One region of the Acetobacterium sp. UBA5834 genome, then DNA from elsewhere that is predicted to be linked to it. Evidence: riboswitches for the same ligand, from Rfam matches in the RefSeq annotation. Region 1 holds a riboswitch; the other holds the start of a gene.
What was found. Region 1 has a riboswitch for cobalamin ahead of cobK (precorrin-6A reductase). Riboswitches for the same ligand answer to the same signal wherever they lie in the genome.
Positions count from the first base shown of each region.

Region 2: another riboswitch for cobalamin. It lies ahead of B3F51_RS04715 (type 1 glutamine amidotransferase); the one in region 1 lies ahead of cobK (precorrin-6A reductase).

Region 1 covers NZ_DJGY01000015.1:1,378-4,792, reverse strand. The annotation lists gene msrB (peptide-methionine (R)-S-oxide reductase MsrB) at 1-379, shown strand, start outside; gene B3F51_RS03440 (ferritin-like domain-containing protein) at 415-918, shown strand; gene B3F51_RS03435 (4'-phosphopantetheinyl transferase family protein) at 1,076-1,687, shown strand; cobalamin riboswitch at 1,762-1,954, shown strand; gene cobK (precorrin-6A reductase) at 2,070-2,846, shown strand; gene cbiQ (cobalt ECF transporter T component CbiQ) at 2,893-3,415, shown strand, end outside.
Region 2 covers NZ_DJGY01000020.1:92,076-95,490, reverse strand. The annotation lists gene cbiE (precorrin-6y C5,15-methyltransferase (decarboxylating) subunit CbiE) at 1-153, shown strand, start outside; gene cbiT (precorrin-6Y C5,15-methyltransferase (decarboxylating) subunit CbiT) at 146-724, shown strand; cobalamin riboswitch at 930-1,118, shown strand; gene B3F51_RS04715 (type 1 glutamine amidotransferase) at 1,599-2,312, shown strand; gene B3F51_RS04710 (creatininase family protein) at 2,577-3,338, shown strand; gene B3F51_RS04705 (hypothetical protein) at 3,392-3,415, shown strand, end outside.

The DNA of each region.
Region 1 (3,415 bases):
GACTCAGAAAAATGCCACCGAACCACCGTTTCAGAATGAATACTACAATGAATACCGCAAAGGAATCTATGTCGATATCACCACTGGCGAACCACTTTTTTCATCCAGCGATAAATTTGAATCGGGCTGTGGCTGGCCCAGTTTTTCCAAACCGATCGATCCCAAAGTGGTCAAAGAACTCAGTGACACCAGCATGCGGATGAAGCGGACTGAGGTTCGTAGCGTCACTGGTGATGCCCACCTGGGTCACGTCTTTGAGGATGGTCCGATCACCACCGGAGGCTTGCGCTACTGCATTAACAGTGCGGCGCTGCGTTTTATTCCAGCCGAGGAAATGGAAGCCCAGGGTTATGGCGCTTATTTAAATTTGCTTGAGTAGTTTAGTATAAGATCGTCAAAGGACGAGGTTAATAAATGATGAGAGGTGAAGAAATGAATAGTATTGAATTTGCAATTAAGATGGAACGTGACGGCGAAGCATATTACCGTGAACAAGCAAAAAACAATCAGGACAATCCGTTAAATGCGGTGTTTTTATTATTGGCCGAGGACGAAAATGGTCACGCCGTATTGCTAAAAAATGAGCTGGCAAAAATAAGTTACGATTTAGCTGATAATGAAGCATTGGCAGATACCAACAATGTTTTTAAAGACCGGGGTGATTTTAAAAACAAATTCGAAAAAATCCCCAATCAGCTGGATGTCTATCGGATGGCTCTGCAAATGGAAAAGGACAGCATCGAACTCTATCAGAAATTTTATCAGGAATCAGCAGATGAACAAACTAAAAAACTGTTTGGTTACCTGGTCAAGCAGGAAGAGAATCATTATAAAATCTTTGATAATCTGATTACCCTGGTCGAACGTCCGGAAGAATGGGTGGAAGACGCCGAATTTGGAGTCCGGGAAGAATACTAAAATAAATCATTTCAGATTAACGGTATTAAAAAATAAATGGGCTGGACTACCTTCATTTGAAGAATGGTTTAGCCCTTTACTTATGAAAAAAATAGTCAAGAACGAAAAAAATTGTTAAGATAGTGCTACTATTAAAGTTAAAAGTGAAGGGGTATAAATGGCAGTTTATTTATTTGATCAAATGGAAGAATTTTCAGATGAACTTTTTAAACGCAGTCTGATGTTGCTTCCTGACGAACGGCAGCAAAAGGCAACAGCGTATCGGCAAAAGCTTGATCAGAAATTGTCGGTATTGGGCTATGTTTTGCTGAATTACGGGTTAAAAAATGAATATGGTATTTCGGAAAAGCTTCGCTTTTGTTATTCGGCCAAGGGCAAGCCATATTTAAGCGACTATCCCCAGATCCACTTTAATCTCAGCCATTGTAAAAATGGAGTAATCTGTGCCATTCATACCAGTGATGTCGGGGTCGATATTGAAACCGTGGCGGCCTATGATGGCCAGCTGGCTGAATATGTCTGTAACGAGCAGGAATTAAAATTGATTAATAAAAGCGATAACAAGGCCCTGGCTTTTACGAAAATCTGGACTAAAAAAGAAAGTTTGATGAAAAAAACAGGGGCCGGTCTGAGGGATGATTTAAAAACAATTGAGTCCATCGATTCAGAAGCCATCACATTGGTTGACCCTGATGAAGCCTATGTGTTTTCCATCACCGGAATGTCATTGGCCGAGCTGGGTTTAAGAACGGAACGATTCAGAGCGTAAAATCGCTGGGATAAAAAATACGTGACAAAACTGGAAAAATTTGATATAGTACTATTGAATTAAGAAAAATATAAGAATTAAATAAATAAACAGGTGTCGGCTGTAATCAATGTATTATAAGCCGGTGAAAAGGGAAGAGGGGTGAAAATCCCCCGCGGTCCCGCCGCTGTAAGAGACGAGTTTCTCCAGGAATGCCACCAGAAATGGGAAGGCAGGAGGCAATGTTGACGCTCAAGCCAGAAGACCTGCCTGTTTGTGTATCTCAAACTCTACGAGAGATGGAGGAGGTTTATTTTTGTGCGCATTTTTGCGGCCTCATTGTCTTGTTTAGAGATAATGAGGTTTTTTTGTGCAAAAATATAAATGAGAGTGATGGAGGAAGATGTCAAAAGTATTAGTAATAGCCGGGACAACCGATGCCAAGACTGTAATTGCGAGACTATTAGAAAATAACCATGACACGGCTGTAACCGTTACGACCCGTCTGGGTGCCGGGATGTTGGAGGAATTTAAGAATCTGGATATTTATCAGGGAAAACTCAATAAAGATCACATTACCCATTTGATCAGAACCCTAAAACCAACCTGTTTAGTTGATGCGGCCAATCCCTTTTCGTCAGAAATAACCCGAAATGCCATCAATGTCTGCAAATTTGAAAATCTGCCCTATATTCGTTATGAACGGGAGCGGCTAAAATACGAAGATGATCCGGATATTACCGTTGTTAAGAGCTATGGGGAAGCCTGTGATGTTCTGATGAACTGCCAAGGAAACATTCTGTTGACTTTGGGCAGTAATAGAATTGATATTTTCAAAAGAATTCCGGACTATTCAAAGCGGGTCTATCTGCGGGTGCTGCCGGACTGGAAGGTTTTAAGTAAATGTGAAAGCCTGGGGTTCAGCCCCAAAAACATCATTGCCATCAAAGGGCCCTATAACGAAGCCCTGAACATGGAACTCTTTAAATACTGCCAGGCAGAGGTGTTGGTGACCAAAGAAAGCGGCAACATGGGTGGCGTCGTGGATAAGATCAACGCCGCTAAAAAGCTGGGAATGAGGATCATTCTTGTTGATCGCATTGAAGAGCAGTGCAGTAATAAATTCAGTTCGGTTGATGCGTTGATTGAATGTATCGATCGTATTGATACGGTTAAGTAGCGCAGGCAATGGACAGGAATCATAGATAAAGAAAGGATGGGTGCAGATGGAAAACAGTTCAGCCAAACGGCTTGGTTTTGTCCGAACGAATGAAAAAAGCGATAACAGCCATCATCATTACAAGCATCATCATCAAATCGGTCATAAACACGGCGAAGGATCAGCCATTGATTATTATGCTTATGCCTCAAAAATCAGAGACTGGAACCCCAGCTTTAAAGTGGCCTTTTCAGGGTTGACCCTGCTGCTTTGCATCGTGCTTAATAACCAGCTGGTCTCGCTGGCGGTGATTGTCAGCATGGCTTATTTAACAGTTGTCAAAGGCGGCTTACCGCTGGGAGCTTATCTGTCGGTGCTGATGATTCCGCTTACCTTTATCATTTTGAGTACCGTTGCCATCGGCATTGATTTTTCAAGCCAGCCAATTGGCCAGTTCAATCTCTATCTCGGATTTGGTTACCTGTATACGTCGATTGCCAAGCTTAAGGAAATGTTGTTTCTGATGATGAAAGTGTTTGGGGCGATCAGTGCGATGATTATGATGACCCTATCGACACCATCTTCTGAAA
Region 2 (3,415 bases), on a different contig from region 1:
GGAATCCTGCAGACAGCCGGTTGCGAGAACAGTATTCTTTATGTCGGTGAAGAGCTGTCCTATCCCAATGAAAAGATCACCCGACTAACGGTGGCAGAAGCCCTGACTTATCAGGAGGAAGGACTGGCAGTCGTGGTGGTGATCAATGAGTAAGATAGCAGGATACAAGGACGAGGCCTATATTCGCGGCAAGGCCCCAATGACCAAACGGGAAATCCGTATTTTAACCATTTCGTTACTGGGAATAAACCCTGACGATGTGGTGGTGGATATCGGCGCCGGTACCGGCGGTTTGACCATGGAAGCAGCTTATGCCGCCGAAAATGGCAAGGTCTATGCCGTGGAAGCCAAACAAACAGCCCTGGAGCTGGTGCAAAAGAATAAAGACCATTTTAAGGCCGATAACGTGGTGATTATCCCCGGCAAGGCGCCCGAGGCGCTGGCTGAAATCAAAGAGCCGGTAGATCGGGTCATCATCGGCGGTTCCGGTGGGAATATGGAAAGCCTTTTTCAGTGGTGTAAAGCCAATACCGGCCCCGGCGGCCGGGTCATTGCCAACTTTGTGACCCTGGAGAACGCCGCCCAGGCCACCACGCTGATGAATCAGTATTTTGACAATGTCGAACTGATTCAGGTCGGTATCAGCCGGGGCGAAGGCATCGGTGGTTTAACGATGCTGAAGGCCGCCAACCCGATTTTTATTATTACTGGCGACGTGAACTAAACAACCGTTTCGGTATTTACGAAACTCAATAAAACGAACAATGGTTGCGTCCAAGCAGTTTTCACAAACAATTTTGTAACGTGTAGGCGAACAGGCGATAGCCTGTACGCCGTACAGTGTAGAAATTGTTTCGTGCAAAACTGATTGGTAAGCTTGCGACACTTTCGGAATTGCAGAAAAACTGCTATTGACAAGCAGCAGTTTTTCGTGTAGAATGAATTCAATTAAATAGTGAACTTGTCCTATATTCAAGGGAAAAAGGTGTAAATCCTTTGCTGTAATCGCAGCTGTAAAACATGATGACCGTCTCATAGCCACTGTTAAGAAATTAGCGGGAAGGGAGATGGAAAGTTGATTGTTAAGCCAGAAGACCTGTTTGTAGTGATTTCTTAACAACCTCCGATTTAGAGGACTTTAAGAGCATTATATTTAGATTTGTAAGTATGATTCTTTTATCCTTCTCCGTTGGAGAAGGATTTTTTTTCGTCTTGCCGTCGGTGACGATCGCAAGCGAACCGGGAAGTGTGTGATTTCCGGCAGTTGGTTACTTTCTCCTAGCCAATTTTAGAATCTCTTCGAATAAAGGGACATCTCCAAGTCAGTATTTAATACCCTTCCTCGGGGATGGTGTGTGACATCCCCGAATTTACCTTGCTTTCATTAATTTACATTTTTGATAGAATTTATTCCTCATTTCTGCTTAGATTTTTCTGGCCAAAAATTTGAGCACCAATAAAAGAAGTGCATTTTCTTATGGATGCGCTTTTTTTATTGGAATGGATTTCTTTTAATAAAAAATATTTTTGAAAAAGCGCCGAAAATGGTATACTTGCTATAAAAAATACTGATAACTATTCAGATAGGAAGGTCACAGATGAGAATTCACTATTTACAGCACGTCGCCTTTGAAAATCCCGGCAGTATTCTAAAATGGGCCCAAGCCAACAATTATCCCGTCACTGCGACACAATTGTATAACGATGAAGTGCTGCCGGAGGTGAGTGATTTTGATTGGCTGGTGGTGATGGGGGGGCCGATGAACATTTATGAAGAAGCGGAATACCCCTGGCTGAAGGCCGAAAAAGCATTCATTAAAGCCGCTATTGAAGCCAACAAGGTAGTCCTAGGACTGTGTCTCGGCAGTCAGTTGATTGCGGATATCATCGGCGGGAAGGTCGTGAAAAATAAGCAAAAAGAAATCGGTTGGTTTCCGATCACGTTTTTTGAAGAAGCCAAAGCATCGCCACTGTTTGCCTTTTTCCCGGACAATCCAGTCGTGTTTCACTGGCATGGGGACACCTTTGTCGAGTTGCCGCCGGAGGCCACCGTCATTGCAGCCAGTGCCGCCTGTCAAAACCAGGCCTTCGTCTACCAGAAACGGGTTTTTGGCTTTCAGTTTCATCTGGAAAATACCCAGGCAATTATTAAAGATCTGATTAAAAATTGCGGCGATGAAATGATCCCCAGTGATTTTGTACAGCGGCCGGAGGAAGTCATGGCCCACCCGGAATACATCCTTCAGGACAATCTCTGGATGGCAGCTTTTTTAGACCAGCTGAAACTACTGGTTGAAGCTGACCGGATTTAATAAAAATCTTTATTCACAACAACTGACTGGTGAAAAAGTGGGTAAATATAAATCAGAATCTATTTAAGCAATTCTAAAATTCAAAAGAGTTGATCAAAAATTGCTTTGCGTTTAGTTTCCACAAACAATTTTGTAACGTGTAGGCGAACAGGCGATAGCCTGTACGACGTACAGTGTAAAAATTGTTTCGTGCGAAACTGAATGCGAAGCTCACGGCACTTGTGCAAAAGTCTAAGAAACAATTTGATTGAAAGGAATTTTATAATGAAAAAGGTAATGCTTAACGAAATGACCGCCCTGGAAGTTCAGGAGCTGTTAAAAAATGCCGATCAGGTCACCGCCATTGTGACCTTTGGATCCTGCGAGAGCCATGGCTGGCATTGCTGCCTGGGGCCGGACTTTTTTGTGCCCTCCGAGGTGGCCAAACGCGTGGCGCAGAAGCTTAACAATGTGGTAGTGCTACCCTGCGTTCCCTTTGGGACTTCGATTCATTATAACTCTTACCCGATGTCAATCACCTTGCGCTATGAAACCGAGATTGCCATTGCCGAGGATATCTTTGAGAGTCTGATTAACAATGGCATCAAACACATTTATATTCTAAATGGTCATGACGGTAATATTCCGGCGCTCGAAATAGCCGCCCATAAGGTCAAGGATCGCCATCGCGAGGCAAAATTTCTTTATCTGCCGGATTGGTGGACCAAGGTTGGCCCGATTATGGGTGACCGCTTTGAAGTCTGGAACGGACTGGGCCATGGCGGTGAAGGCGAAACCTCGATTATGATGGCGCTACGCCCGGAACTGGTCAAGCTGGAAGATGCGGTATCCCAGGTACCGGAAAATGTCATTAAGATCAATGAAAAGGTTGACATTATCTGGGATATCAAGGAACTCACGGCCACTGGGGCCACTGGCGACCCCACAAAAGCCAGCATAAAAAAAGGCGAGCAAATGCTTGAGATCTTTGTCGATTTGGTGGCCAGCGCCATTGAAGAAATGAATAGCCGGGGTTGGGAGTATTAGTTTTTTGGTGGTAAAAGGATAGTTCTGATAAAATGAAAAGAGGTGGTTAAGTAATGAAAAAATTAATGGTGCTACTG